DNA from 4 places in the Mucilaginibacter defluvii genome. Region 4 is predicted to be linked to each of the others. Evidence: riboswitches for the same ligand, from Rfam matches in the RefSeq annotation. Region 4 holds a riboswitch; each other region holds the start of a gene.
The links. A riboswitch is a leader RNA that binds a small molecule or an ion and turns the genes downstream of it on or off. The one in region 4 is predicted to bind S-adenosylmethionine.
Positions count from the first base shown of each region.

Region 1 (3,369 bases), 1.7 Mb from region 4:
GCTTTAACCATATCGCGTATCGTAATCTCCGGGAAAGCCAGATAATAAGGCTGCCCGGTTACCGGGTTAACGCTTAAAGGATTGGTTGAGCCATATGGAGAACCCAATATATTGGCGCATACAATAAAGTGCTCCTCCGGATTAAAAAAGTCTTCGGCGCCAAACAGTCCTTTCCACCAATCAAGCACATCCGAATTGGCTGTAAGCGCGTGGCATACCCAAATTACATTATCACGGTTTTGGTTAAGCTTGCCATAGGTATTAAAACCTATTTCCAACTGGCGCAGCTCCTTGCCCGATTCAAGTGTGAATTTTTGTTTATGCCTGTATATTTCAGTACTCATTTCTTATTATTAAGCTTCCGGCTTTACGCCGGAAGCATTTTAAAACTATAATCAAAAGCCTATGTAAGGCTTGGTTCTTTTTGTTCAATTTTGGCAAAAGCCTGCTCAAAATCAGCTTTTATATCATCAATATGTTCAATACCGACAGCTACACGCAACAATGCGGGTGTAACACCGGCCGCAAGCTGTTCATTATCACTTAATTGCTGATGCGTGGTTGCAGATGGTTGGATGATCAGAGTTTTGGCATCGCCCACGTTAGCCAAATGGCTTACCAGTTTAAGATTATCAATTACCGCCGTGGCATTTGCCTTTTCGCCCTTAACTTCAAAGGACAAAACGGCTCCGAAGCCATTGCTTAAGTATTTTTTAGCCAGTTCGTGGTAAGGTGAAGATGTAAGGCCCGGATAATTTACTTTGGCAACTAACGGATGCAGCTCAAGCCATTTGGCCAGTTCGAGCGCGTTGTCAACATGGCGTTGCACGCGCAGCGATAGCGTTTCTAAACCTTGGATCAATAACCATGAATTAAATGGTGACTGCGACGGGCCAAAATCACGCAGTCCTTCAACACGGGCGCGAATAATATATTGAATATTACCAAACGGGCCGCCAATGCCGAACACGTCATTAAATATCAAGCCATGATAACCGTCGGACGGTTGGGTGAATTGCGAAAATTTACCATTGCCCCAGTTGTAATTACCGCCATCAACAATAACGCCGCCTATGCTGGTGCCATGCCCGCCAATCCATTTAGTGGCTGATTGTACTACTACATGCGCACCATGCTCCAACGGGCGGAACAGGTAACCGGCAGCGCCAAAGGTATTGTCAACTATTAAAGGCAGATCGTGCTTGTTGGCAACGGCTGCTATTTTTTCAAAATCAGGAATGTTAAATCCCGGGTTACCGATCGTTTCGAGATAGATAGCTTTGGTACCCTCATTAATTAAGGCTTCAATGCTTTCTGCCGAATCATTTTTGGCAAAACGAGCTTCGATACCTAACCTTTTGAATGATACTTTGAACTGATTGTAAGTACCGCCGTATAAAAATGGCGAGGTAACAAAGTTATCGCCCGCTTGCAGAATATTGTTAAGCGCTAAAAACTGTGCTGCCTGGCCCGATGATGTAGCCAAAGCTGCTACACCACCTTCTAATGCCGCGACGCGTTTCTCAAACACATCGGTAGTAGGATTCATCAGGCGGGTATATATGTTACCGAATTCCCTTAAAGCAAATAGGTTGGCGCCATGCTCAGCACTGTTAAATACGTAAGATGTAGTTTGATATAGCGGTACAGCGCGTGAACCTGTAACGGCATCAACTTCCTGACCGGCGTGTAATTGTAATGTTTCGAATTTAAGGTTTGTAGCAGACATGGTTTTTAAGATTTTAATTTTAAAAAAGGTTAATGTTTTTGTTTAGCAACAGGATGTAATAATCCCTAATGGCTACACGCGAATTACAAAAATGAAGTTCAGCGTGCTTAATGGTGTGGCTTAGCAGCAACACATACACATACAGCAATAAGGGTTTAAACCATATTGATTATGCTGTAGTACGTTTTCAGGAATGCTAAATAAATATTTCATTTCGTTTGTTAATTTATATTTCCCGGGGTTATTCTTCCGGGGCAGGAATTGGCACCTTCTTCAGTTGCTGAAGGGTTGCCAGCGGGTAATTGAGCCTGTTCTCTCGCCGCTTCTTTATAAACCAAACCTTTTTGAGGGGTGTTGATCTTAAATATTTGCTACCAAATATTGTTGCAAATGTATGTTAAAAAAACATTTGCCTCCAAATTTAATTTGTTTTTATTGCTAAAAACTTTCTAAAGCCTGTTTCATATCGGCTATCAAATCGTCAATATGCTCTAAGCCGACAGATACCCTGAGTAAATTAAAAGGCGTTTTAGTATCCGGACCTTCCACCAGCGCACGATGCTCTATTAAACTTTCAACCCCGCCTAAACTGGTTGCCTGGGTAAATAAATTCAGGGCGTTAATTACTCTGCCAGCTTCGTTTTGCCCGCCTTTTACCAGGAAAGACAGCATGCCGCCGTACAAACTCATTTGCGTTGATGCCAACTCATGCTGCGGATGCGATACAAGTCCCGGGTACATTACCTGCTCAACTTTTGGATGTCGTTCTAAAAATTCGGCAAGGTGTTGCGCGTTGCTAACATGGCCGCGTACTCTGTAAGGTAAAGTTTTTAAGCTGCGCACTAAATAATAGCAATCTGTGGGCGAGGGGATAGCGCCGCCCATTTCTTGCACCTGGCGGATTTTTTGCCACCAATCATCTTTCTTAGCAGTTATCAGCGCGCCGCCCATTAAATCGCTGTGGCCACCAAAATATTTAGTGCAGGAGTGCATCACCAGGTCGGCGCCCAATATAAGCGGTTGCTGGCATATAGGTGTCGCAAAGGTGTTATCGCACACTACTATTATACCTTTAGCATGAGCTATGCTAACCACTTTTTTTATATCGGTAAGTTTTAACAGCGGGTTTGATGGTGTCTCAATCCAGATAATACCTGTATTTGGTTTGATGTGCTGTTGTAAAACCGTTTCATCATTCACATCAATAAAATCGAACTCTAAAATGCCGGCAAACAAGTTTTTTACCTGGTTGCGCAGGCCATGGTACATATCATCAGGCAAAATAATGTGTGTGCCCGGTTGTAATGACTGAAACACGGCCATGCCCGCCGCGTTGCCTGATGAAAATGCCGCCGCATCAACGCCACCCTCAAGTTGTGCCAAAACATGCTCTAAGGATGTCCGGTTAGGGTTTGACGAACGGCTGTATATATGCCCTGACGGATATTCACCTTCAGCATTTCGGGTAAAGGTTGTTGATGTGGTGATGGGTTGTATAACTAACCCCGAGGCTTTATCTGGATGGTTGCCGGCATGTATGGCAATGGTTTCGATCTTCATAGTATATTCGTAGCGTTGCGCGGTAAATGTACGTATTGATAAAAAATCCGGATAATGAAAAATGCAATAATTGCTTTTTT
Region 1 covers NZ_BAABJI010000002.1:453,567-456,935, forward strand. Annotated here, with positions in the region: gene ABD960_RS08220 (homoserine O-acetyltransferase family protein) at 1-344, opposite strand, end outside; gene ABD960_RS08225 (O-acetylhomoserine aminocarboxypropyltransferase/cysteine synthase family protein) at 404-1,729, opposite strand; SAM riboswitch class I at 1,953-2,065, opposite strand; gene ABD960_RS08230 (trans-sulfuration enzyme family protein) at 2,168-3,289, opposite strand; gene ABD960_RS08235 (hypothetical protein) at 3,344-3,369, shown strand, end outside.
Region 1: it holds a riboswitch for S-adenosylmethionine, as region 4 does, so the genes downstream of both, ABD960_RS08225 (O-acetylhomoserine aminocarboxypropyltransferase/cysteine synthase family protein) here and metH (methionine synthase) in region 4, are expected to answer to the same signal.

Region 2 (3,369 bases), 1.2 Mb from region 4:
AAAACCGGTTGTAGGGCTAACTTCCACATCAAGTATCTGATCGTAGCTATTAGTGCTGTAAACGCTGACATCTAAACGTAAACGGTCCTTAAAAAATCCGAGTTCAACACCCGCTTCTGATGATGTGGTTGTTTCAGGTTTTAAGTTAGGATTCAGATTTATAGTGTTGGCACTTTGCTGCGGGTTAGTGCCAAACAAAGGCGATGACAGGTAAGTGTTAAGTAACTGATAAGGCGTAGTGGCCTTACCTACTTTTGACCAGCCTCCACGCACTTTTAAATAACTTAATATATTGCTGTTAATATCAAGCGCGTCAGAAAGTATCAAGCTACCGTTCACAGATGGATAAAAGTATGACAGGCTTGAGCTGGGTAGCGTTGACGACCAATCATTACGGCCGGTAAAATTTATAAAAGCATAATTTTTGAAACCTATTTGTCCGGAAACGAAGTAGCTGTAGGTTTTTAGCTTGCCGTAATAATTGGTCGACACGAGCGGATCGCGTGAGTTATTTACATTGTAAACATTAGGAACAGCCAGCTTTGGCGCTAACTGATCGTTCTGCTCATTAGTAATGGTGCTGATATTGCCACCGCCAAAAACATCCAGCGAAAAATCGTCGGTTATTTTTTTGGTGTATTGCAGGCGGGCTTCGGTATTTGTTTCATTTACGTAGTAAGCATCTTCTTCATAGGAGCCAAATGGCGTACCGTTTGTACCGAAAGCCACCCTGATCTTCCGTCGGTCGTTATAAAAATCGGTAGTGGTTCGAAAGTTCACCGAGAACTCGCTGTTTATTTTGTAGTTCAGCTCAGCACTCCCGGTAAACCTGTTTTTAAGTTGCGATACCGTGTTTTCATACGCTACAAAATATGGGTTGCTATAATAGCTGTTGTTCCAGTTAAAAGTGCTGCCATCAGCATTACGATAATTTTTTAAGCGGTTTATATCAACCTGGCGGCCAAACCAGGTAAACTGCAACATGGTGCTGGTTGCACGTCTGCCGTAAGCGCCTGGCAAATTACCGGCATCGTCCTTAATGTAGCTTGCTGTGGTGTTAATGGTAAGTTTAGGTGTCAGTTTGTAACTCCCGTTCAGCAAAAACGAGTTACGTCCCTGCGACGAATTAGGCACTACCCCTGTTTGATGCAGATTGTTGTAAGATATACGAAAGTTATGCTTGTCGCTGCTGCTTGATAAGGCTACACCGTTATTAAAAGTAGCACCTGTTTTGAAAAAATCGCGCACATTGTTAGGGTGAGCAACAAAGGGTACAGCCTCACCATTTGAATAGAATTGCGGTATCAGCGCGCCGTCTAACGCGGGCCCCCAACTTTCGTCAACTCCGTCGTTAACGCCGCCGCCCTTGCCATCAACATAACTGAATTTGCCATTGGAGCCCTGCCCAAACTGGTTTTGGTAATCGGGAAATACTTTTAAACTGGAAAATACCGTGTTTGAATTAATCTCCACCCCTATTCCCTTTACCCCTTTGCCTGACTTAGTCTTAATCAGGATAACACCAGCCGCCGCACGTGAACCGTATAGCGCGGCCGCGTTAGGCCCTTTAAGCACACTTACTGATTCAATATCCTCAGAATTAAAACTGGATATAGCATTCGCAAAATCGCGCGACCCATTGGTGCCCTGGAACTGAGAGTTGTCTACAATGATACCGTCAATGACAAATAATGGCTGATTATTGCCCGAAACAGAGGTTTCGCCGCGGATGATGATCCTGGAAGATCCCATATCGCCCTGGCTACCCGTTACCTGCACACCAGCTATTTTGCCCGACAAGGCATTCACAAAATTTGTTTCGCGCGCCTCGGAAATATCATTTGATTTTACAGTTTGTACCGCGTAACCTAATGATTTTTTATCTTTCGATATATTTAAAGCCGTTACCACTACCTCATTCAGCGCGTTGGCTCCCTCGTCAAGTACAATGTTCAACGTAGTGGTATTTGCTGATACCTTTACCTCTTTAGTAGTGTAGCCTACATAGCTGATACTGATAATGTCATTCACTTTAGCATTGATAATGAACTTACCATCAACATTAGTTTGTGTACCTGTAGTAGTGCCTTTTACGGCAACACTTACACCGGGTAGCGGCAACCCGTCTGACTTGGCCGTGATAGTTCCGCTTATTTTTACTGATTGCGCTACAACCGATTGCACAGCAAAAAGCAATAGCAACGCGGCTAAGGCCTGTTTGTATATTTTCAACATGATTTATTAATAATAAAGCAATAAACTGCCTGCCTGCTCAAAAAGGCAGGTAAACTAATTGTAAGAATGATTTAATGATATTCAGAATCCGTTATATCACGGAACTAACATTGCAATGCAGCGTTAGTATTAACGGCAACAACAACAGGTGTTGTTAGTAATGTTGAGGTAATTAAAAGGGCAAATATTTGCAGCGTAGTAAATTTCTGTTTTTGTAAATGGTGTTTTCATAATACATTTTGAGTTATGAAATAGCCTTCATCGTTACCGGAGAAGCGCAGAAGCATATGATATACAATCACTATTGCCGCATTATCTTTTCTGCTTTTGGCAGACAGGAATTAGCACCTTTAATAAGTATTTAAGGTTGCTAAGACATCATCGGGCCTTTCCCTCCGTCTTTCTTGATAATGATCAATCAGCTATTTCAAAGCAAAGGTAATACAAATAATTATAAACACTACTAATTCTATAGATTATATTATTAAAAATCTATTCCTATCTTATATGCATTATGTCAACTTGTTAATATGACTTTCAACAGCTATTAAAAACAGACAGTTATTAGCCAACGAACTATATCCTCCATTTTCAATGAAGTGCAAATACTATCTAAACGCATAAATTAGCGATAATCGTAGAGTATTGTCATTTGCACTACGACTCTTGGTAGATATGAGATAAGAAAGATCAAACTGCAACACATTGTACCGAAAACCGGCCCCGGCGGTTATATACTGTAAATTGTATTTTGAAGGAGCTGTAAAGAAACCGGTTCGCACCGCGAATACCCTATCATACCAATATTCTAAACCTGTACCTACAGAAAGGTTTATTGGTGAGAAAGACTTACCTATTGCTGAAGGCAAGCTCATATCATCATCTGCATTTTCAGGAATAAGTAGTTTATTGAAATCTAAAGACCAGGCCAGCATACTCTTTTCTGCTAATTGGAACTCAGCCGTACTACCAACCTTTAGGTTTGCCGGAAGAAATGATCTTTGCGTTCCATAGCCAATATTGGTACCTAAGTTTGAAATATTTACCCCGAGCGCTAACTTGGCATCTTTAGCGAATAATTTTGCATCATCTTTAAAGTACATGCCAACCGTAGCAGCTATAGCGTTACCCGGC
Region 2 covers NZ_BAABJI010000002.1:964,197-967,565, forward strand. Annotated here, with positions in the region: gene ABD960_RS10500 (SusC/RagA family TonB-linked outer membrane protein) at 1-2,235, opposite strand, end outside; SAM riboswitch class I at 2,545-2,649, opposite strand; gene porV (type IX secretion system outer membrane channel protein PorV) at 2,844-3,369, opposite strand, start outside.
Region 2: it holds a riboswitch for S-adenosylmethionine, as region 4 does, so the genes downstream of both, ABD960_RS10500 (SusC/RagA family TonB-linked outer membrane protein) here and metH (methionine synthase) in region 4, are expected to answer to the same signal.

Region 3 (3,369 bases), 1.7 Mb from region 4:
CATCGGCATATCAAACGCCGAAGAAGTCTCCAGGTGGATATCGTTCTTTAACGCTTCCTCAACTATATGTTTAAAGTGTGAGCTTTTTGTACAATAGCAATATTTATAGGTGCCGCGATAATTGTTTTTAATGATAGCCTGCTGAAACAGCAATTTAGCTTGCTGAACCTTTTTTGATATGATGGGCAAATAGGTGAAACGCAGGGGAGTACCATACGTTTCAATCATCTCCATCAGGTTCAGATCGTGAAAGTACAATTCATCTTCAATTATCTCAAAACCCTCTTGCGGAAAGCCCACGCTTAGGTCAAGAAATTCCTGGTAACTTTGCATGCTTTAAAATTTTGGCAAAAATGTAATTTTTAAACGGTATTTTTTTGAAAATGTTGATGCAATTTATGTACTGAATGTAATTTATAATTGCATATAGATATTTCACTGATAATCAATATCATTTAAATCCTAAAAGCCATTATTTAAACTTTATTGAAACATTCTGCTATCATAATATGATTGTTAGGTTATGACGGTAACAAAAATTACACTCTCAATATTCGCCTTAAGCTTAATACTTAACAGTAATGCATTGGGGCAATCGCCTAAATACCGTAGCGAAAAATTAGTACCTGTTGCTACTTTTGGCGACAGGCGGCCAATAGGCGTAAAGGTATCATCAACCAACCGGTTGTTTGTTTCGTTCCCAAACCGCGGCGCGAGTTACAAATACGGATTGGTAGAGATTAGGAACGGCAGGGAAGTGCCTTTTCCGGACGATACATGGAACAGCAATATAGGCGATCCGAAGCAACACTTCGTTAATGTGCAGGATTTATATATTGATACTGATGACAAACTTTGGGTGCTTGACTCCAAGCCTTCATCCGGCGGGTCAATATTTGGTAACGATGGCGGTATGCCTGCACAAGGTTATTTTAAGCTGGTTAAGATTAACCTGAAAACCAATACGGTCGACAAGGTTTACACTTTTGACGATCTGGACAAGGCACGGTCGGGGCTAAACGATATCCGGATTGACACGGAAAAGGGTTTGGGATACCTCTCAGACCCCGGGCAGGCGGCCATCGTGATACTCGACCTGGTAAGCGGTAAAACACGCACAGTTTTAAAACAGCAACCATTTACCGTAGCTGATACCAGTGTGGTATTGAGTTATGAAGGTGTTGAAATGAGGGATAAAGACGGCAAGCCTTTCCGCTCAAATATTAACGGCATCGCAATAACGAGAGATAATAAATATTTATATTTTAAAGCCATTAATCAACTGCATTTATACCGCATCGAAACCCGTTATTTAGCTGATGCCAAACTTAATGCTGAAGCATTGGCATCGCATGTGCAGGATGTTGGCATTGTGGGTATAACGCATGGTTTGGAAGCCGATAAAAAGGGAAATATTTTTTTAACAACTTCTACAGACTATGCTATTAAATACATTACACCGGATGGTAAGCTAAACACGCTCGTGCAGGATTCGCGGATTATTTGGCCAGACTCGATGGGCATTGGAAGTGATGGATTTCTATATTTCTCATGCGCGCAGCTGAACCGCGACCCGCAGTGGAACAATGGTCAAAATAACACTGAGCTTCCTTACACCGTGTACAAGGTGAAACTGCCATAACTGGTCTCATCACAATAAATATTTAAAAAAATATAAAATCTATAGGACTTATGGATTTTATATGTATGTTTGCATTATAGTTCTTTTACATACTTATCCAGAAAGACGGAGGGAAAGGCCCTATGACGTCTTAGCAACCTGTACTTGGTATAAGGTGCTAATTCCTGCCCGGTAATATGCCGGGATAGATAAGAGATAGCGTTTTAAAAAAAACTCATGTCGTGGATAAGTTAATTAATGAAATTAAAAACGATAATGAACATGAGCATCTACTTTGATAACGCAGCAACAACCCGTATTGACAGTGACGTATTCAATCACATCACCCCGTATCTTTTAGATCATTTTGGCAATCCCTCTTCGGCGCACCAGCATGGCCGTGTTGCCAGGCAGATTGTGGAAGAATCAAGAGCAACAATAGCCGGTTTAATTAATGCCAAACCTTCCGAAATTATTTTCACCAGCGGTGGTACCGAGGCTGATAATACCGCGCTTTTATCCGGCATTCGCCTGCAAAACATCAGGCACGTTATTACCTCGCCTTTAGAGCATCATGCAGTGCTCAATACATTAAAAGCCTTACAGGCCGCAAATGAAATAAAATTGAGCTTTGTTAACGTTGACGAACGCGGTGACATTGACCATGACCATTTGGAAGCCCTACTTAAAAGCAAGGGCAAAGCATTGGTTTCTATCATGCATGCCAATAATGAGATCGGAAACATCAATAATATCGAGCTAATTTCTGAGCAATGTTGTAGACACAAGGCTATTTTTCATACCGATACTGTGCAAACCATGGGGCACTATAGCCACGATGTGAAAAAACTGGGTGCACATTTCATTGTAGCATCGGCACATAAATTTCACGGGCCAAAGGGGATTGGCTTTTTATACTGCCGAGAGGGGGTTGATCTTCACAAAATGATTCACGGTGGTTCGCAGGAACGTAAACTGCGTGCAGGTACTGAGAATGTGGCAGGAATAGCCGGTTTAGCCAAAGCCCTTGAGATAGCTTACGCACACATTAATCATCACGGCGCACATCTTCAGGCACTTAAAAACAGGTTGATAAACGGACTTAAAGAAGCTGTACCCGGCGTATCTTTCAACGGAAACTCGGCCATAGCAAGCAAAAGTTTGTACACTGTTTTGAGTGCAAGTTTCCCCGCGGAACTGGCTCAAGGTTTCCTGATGAATTACCTGGACGCTAACAACATCTCGGTTTCAGGTGGCAGCGCATGTACAACGGGCCACGCCTCGCATGTGCTGGAGGCTATAGGCGCTGAAGGCAACCGGCAAACCATCAGGTTTTCGTTCAGTAAATATAATGCTGCTGATGAAGTTGACCGGACATTAAGCGTTCTGTCAGCATTATTAAACGCAGTTGCTGCCTGATCTTAATTAAATAGTCGCGTGACCGAGTGGTGAGGTGGGGGTCTGCAAAACCTTATACGGCAGTTCGAATCTGCCCGCGACGTCAATAATAGCCAACGGGCTTACGGGCAATATTTTCATACAATTAAACAATTGTTAAAAAATCTAAAACCGTAAACAAAATTTTATAAAACTCGTTTGCAGGTATAAATAATATCTACTAAAATGCATTGCCAAAAGAGGAAAAGGAAATTTGTGAAGTATCCGTATGGCTCCAGAAACATTACATTCTTATTGGGCGTAGGCACCATTATGGCTGCCGCGGTTATACTATCAATTATAACAGCCGG
Region 3 covers NZ_BAABJI010000002.1:511,891-515,259, forward strand. Annotated here, with positions in the region: gene ABD960_RS08510 (arginine decarboxylase) at 1-333, opposite strand, end outside; gene ABD960_RS08515 (SMP-30/gluconolactonase/LRE family protein) at 524-1,642, shown strand; SAM riboswitch class I at 1,733-1,837, shown strand; gene ABD960_RS08520 (cysteine desulfurase family protein) at 1,904-3,040, shown strand; tRNA gene ABD960_RS08525 (tRNA-Cys) at 3,053-3,123, shown strand.
Region 3: it holds a riboswitch for S-adenosylmethionine, as region 4 does, so the genes downstream of both, ABD960_RS08520 (cysteine desulfurase family protein) here and metH (methionine synthase) in region 4, are expected to answer to the same signal.

Region 4 (3,369 bases):
ACCGATTACTTCGCTACAGATTCAGGAAGTTTTCAGGAAGGCAGCATGGCGGTGTTGATCGATGAGTATTCGGCTTCAGCCAGCGAGATTTTATCAGGCGCTTTGCAGGACCTGGATCGTGCTGTGATTGTTGGCCGCCGCTCATTCGGCAAGGGTTTGGTGCAGCAGCAATTCCCGTTCGAGGATGGCTCGGCAGTAAACCTCACCGTAGCCAGATATTACACGCCTTCAGGCAGATCGATACAAAAATCATACAGCCGTGGCGTGGCCAGCTATCGTAATGAACTGGCTGAGCGTATGCGTAAAGGAGAACTTTTTTCGGCGGAAATGAGTTTGAACGATAGCGCTATCAATAAAAAGTCGCCTTACCGTACCAGCAGCGGCAAGCCGGTGTTCAGCGGCGGCGGTATAATGCCCGATATTTTTGTTCCGGCGGATACTGCTCAATCCACACCGGTAATTATAGCGCTTACAGATGTGCAGCTGTTCACATCTTACGTGCTCGATAGGATGCAGCCGCTACTACATGCATATCCCCTGGCTGATAAGTTTGTTAATAGCTACTCACCAACCGATGCAGAACTGAATGATTTTATGCAATATGCATCAGTTGTAACCAGGCGTTTCCCTAAGGAAGAGCTGAAAGCGAGTGCGCCTGCAATAAAAACCTTGCTGAAGGCCTACGCCGCGCGTTTTAAATGGGGCGACAGCGCGTATTTTCATGTGGTTAACAAGGATGACCATGCTTTCAACCAGGCCTTCGCGGCTATCCGCTAAAAACAGTTGCACATTATAAACTTATTGTGCAATTTTGCAACGCTTATGGAGAAAGACGGAGGGATTAGACCCTGCGATGTCTTAGCAACCTGTGCTTACAAGGTGCTACATTCTACTTAACTGCAAACTAAGTGGTTAGGAAAGATAAGCGAAAGTCAGATAACAACGCCCGACTTTTCGAGATAAGCTGTATTTAGATTTGAGCTATTAGACATGAAATTTGAGATGCTTTGCCATTTCGATCTGATGATTAAACAACTCAAGTTTTGATATGGGGTTTTTGATGTAGGTAGATGTCCAATTATGGCATCCTGTCTCATATCTCAAATCTCACATCTCATATCTTAACAAATGGACATTAGAGAAGAACTTAAAAAACGCATACTGGTTATTGACGGGGCAATGGGTACCATGATACAGCGGTACCAGCTTACCGAGGCTGATTTTCGTGGCGAGCGTTTCGCAGCGCATCCGTCGGACTTAAAAGGTAGTAACGACCTGCTTAACCTTACGCGCCCCGATATTATTAAGGCCATACATGTAGAGTACCTGGACGCGGGTGCCGATATTATTGAAACCAACACCTTCAGTACCCAGCGTATATCACTGGCTGACTACCACATGGAGGAGCTGGCTTATGAGATGAGCTATGAAGGCGCACGCCTTGCCCGTGAGGTTGCCGACGAGTATAATAAAAAAACACCTGAAAAGCCTCGCTTTGTGGCAGGCGCAGTCGGACCTACAAACCGCACGGCATCCATATCGCCGGATGTGAATGATCCCGGGTACCGTGCCGTGAGCTTTGACGATCTGGCCGAAGCTTATTATGAGCAGGTGCGTGGATTGGTTGATGGCGGCTCAGACTTGTTACTGGTTGAAACCATATTTGATACCCTGAATGCCAAGGCTGCCCTATTTGCCATCCAGCGTTATGCAGAGGAAAGCGGCAAGCAACTGCCGATCATGATCTCGGGTACCATAACCGATGCTTCGGGCCGTACCCTTTCGGGGCAAACAGTTGAGGCGTTCTGGAATTCTATCCGCCATGCCAATTTGCTGTCGGTAGGTTTGAACTGCGCTTTGGGTGCTAAAGAGATGCGGCCATACCTGGAAGAGCTATCTAACAAGGCTGATGTATATATTTCCGCTTATCCTAACGCAGGCTTACCCAACGAGTTTGGCGCGTATGATGAAACTCCGCACGAAACCGCACACCAGGTTGATGATTTTATAAAAGCCGGACTGGTAAATATAGTCGGCGGCTGCTGCGGCACCACGCCCGATCACATCAGTTGCATTGCCGAGCGGGCAGCAAAATTTCCGCCACGCCAGTTACCGCAGATTGAACCCTATTTGCGCCTGAGTGGCTTGGAGGCGGTAACACTGACCCCCGAAACCAACTTTGTAAACGTAGGTGAGCGTACCAATATAACCGGGTCGCCAAAATTCTCGAAGCTGATATTGGCTGAAGATTACGAGGCTGCCTTAACTGTTGCCCGTCAGCAGGTAGAGGGTGGTGCCCAGGTGATCGACATTAACATGGACGAGGGCATGATCGACTCGGAAGCCGTGATGGTGAAGTTCCTGAATCTCGTAGCTTCTGAACCGGATATTGCCAAGTTGCCCATCATGATCGACTCCTCAAAATGGACAGTGATCGAGGCAGGTTTAAAATGTTTGCAGGGGAAAGGCATCGTGAACTCCATCTCGCTAAAAGAAGGCGAAGAAAAGTTTAAAGAATATGCCCGCAAAATATTAAGCTACGGCGCGGCGGTGGTAGTAATGGCGTTTGATGAAACCGGCCAGGCCGATTCATTGGAACGCCGTATCGAAATTTGCCAACGATCATACAATATACTGGTTAACGAGGTTGGTTTTCCACCGCAGGATATCATCTTCGACCCAAATATCCTCACCGTAGCTACCGGCTTAGAGGAGCATAACAACTACGCGGTTGATTTTATTGAAGCTACCCGCTGGATAAAACAAAACCTGCCGCACGCTAAAGTTAGCGGTGGGGTAAGTAATATATCGTTCTCGTTCCGTGGAAATAACGTGGTACGCGAGGCTATGCACTCGGCATTTTTATACCATGCTATCAGTGCCGGGCTGGATATGGGCATTGTTAACGCCGGTATGCTGGAAGTTTATGAAGAGATCCCTAAAGACCTGTTGGTACTGGTAGAGGATGTACTGCTTAACCGTCGCCCGGATGCTACCGAGCGTTTGGTTGAGTTTGCCGATACCATAAAAAGTAAAGGCAAGGAGATTATTAAAGATGAGGAATGGCGCAAGGAGCCGGTTGAAAAGCGCCTGTCGCATGCACTGGTAAAGGGCATAATTGAGTACCTGGATGCTGACGTGGAAGAGGCACGCCAGCAATATGCCCGTCCGCTGGAGGTGATTGAGGGGCCGCTAATGGATGGCATGAATATCGTAGGCGACCTGTTTGGCGCCGGTAAAATGTTTTTACCGCAGGTGGTAAAATCAGCCAGGGTGATGAAAAAGGCCGTAGCTTATTTGCTGCCATTTATTGAGGCCGAAAAAGCCAAGAACGCCACGGGCAACGAACGCAGCAATGCCGGCAAAGTG
Region 4 covers NZ_BAABJI010000002.1:2,162,916-2,166,284, reverse strand. Annotated here, with positions in the region: gene ABD960_RS15840 (S41 family peptidase) at 1-777, shown strand, start outside; SAM riboswitch class I at 818-928, shown strand; gene metH (methionine synthase) at 1,129-3,369, shown strand, end outside.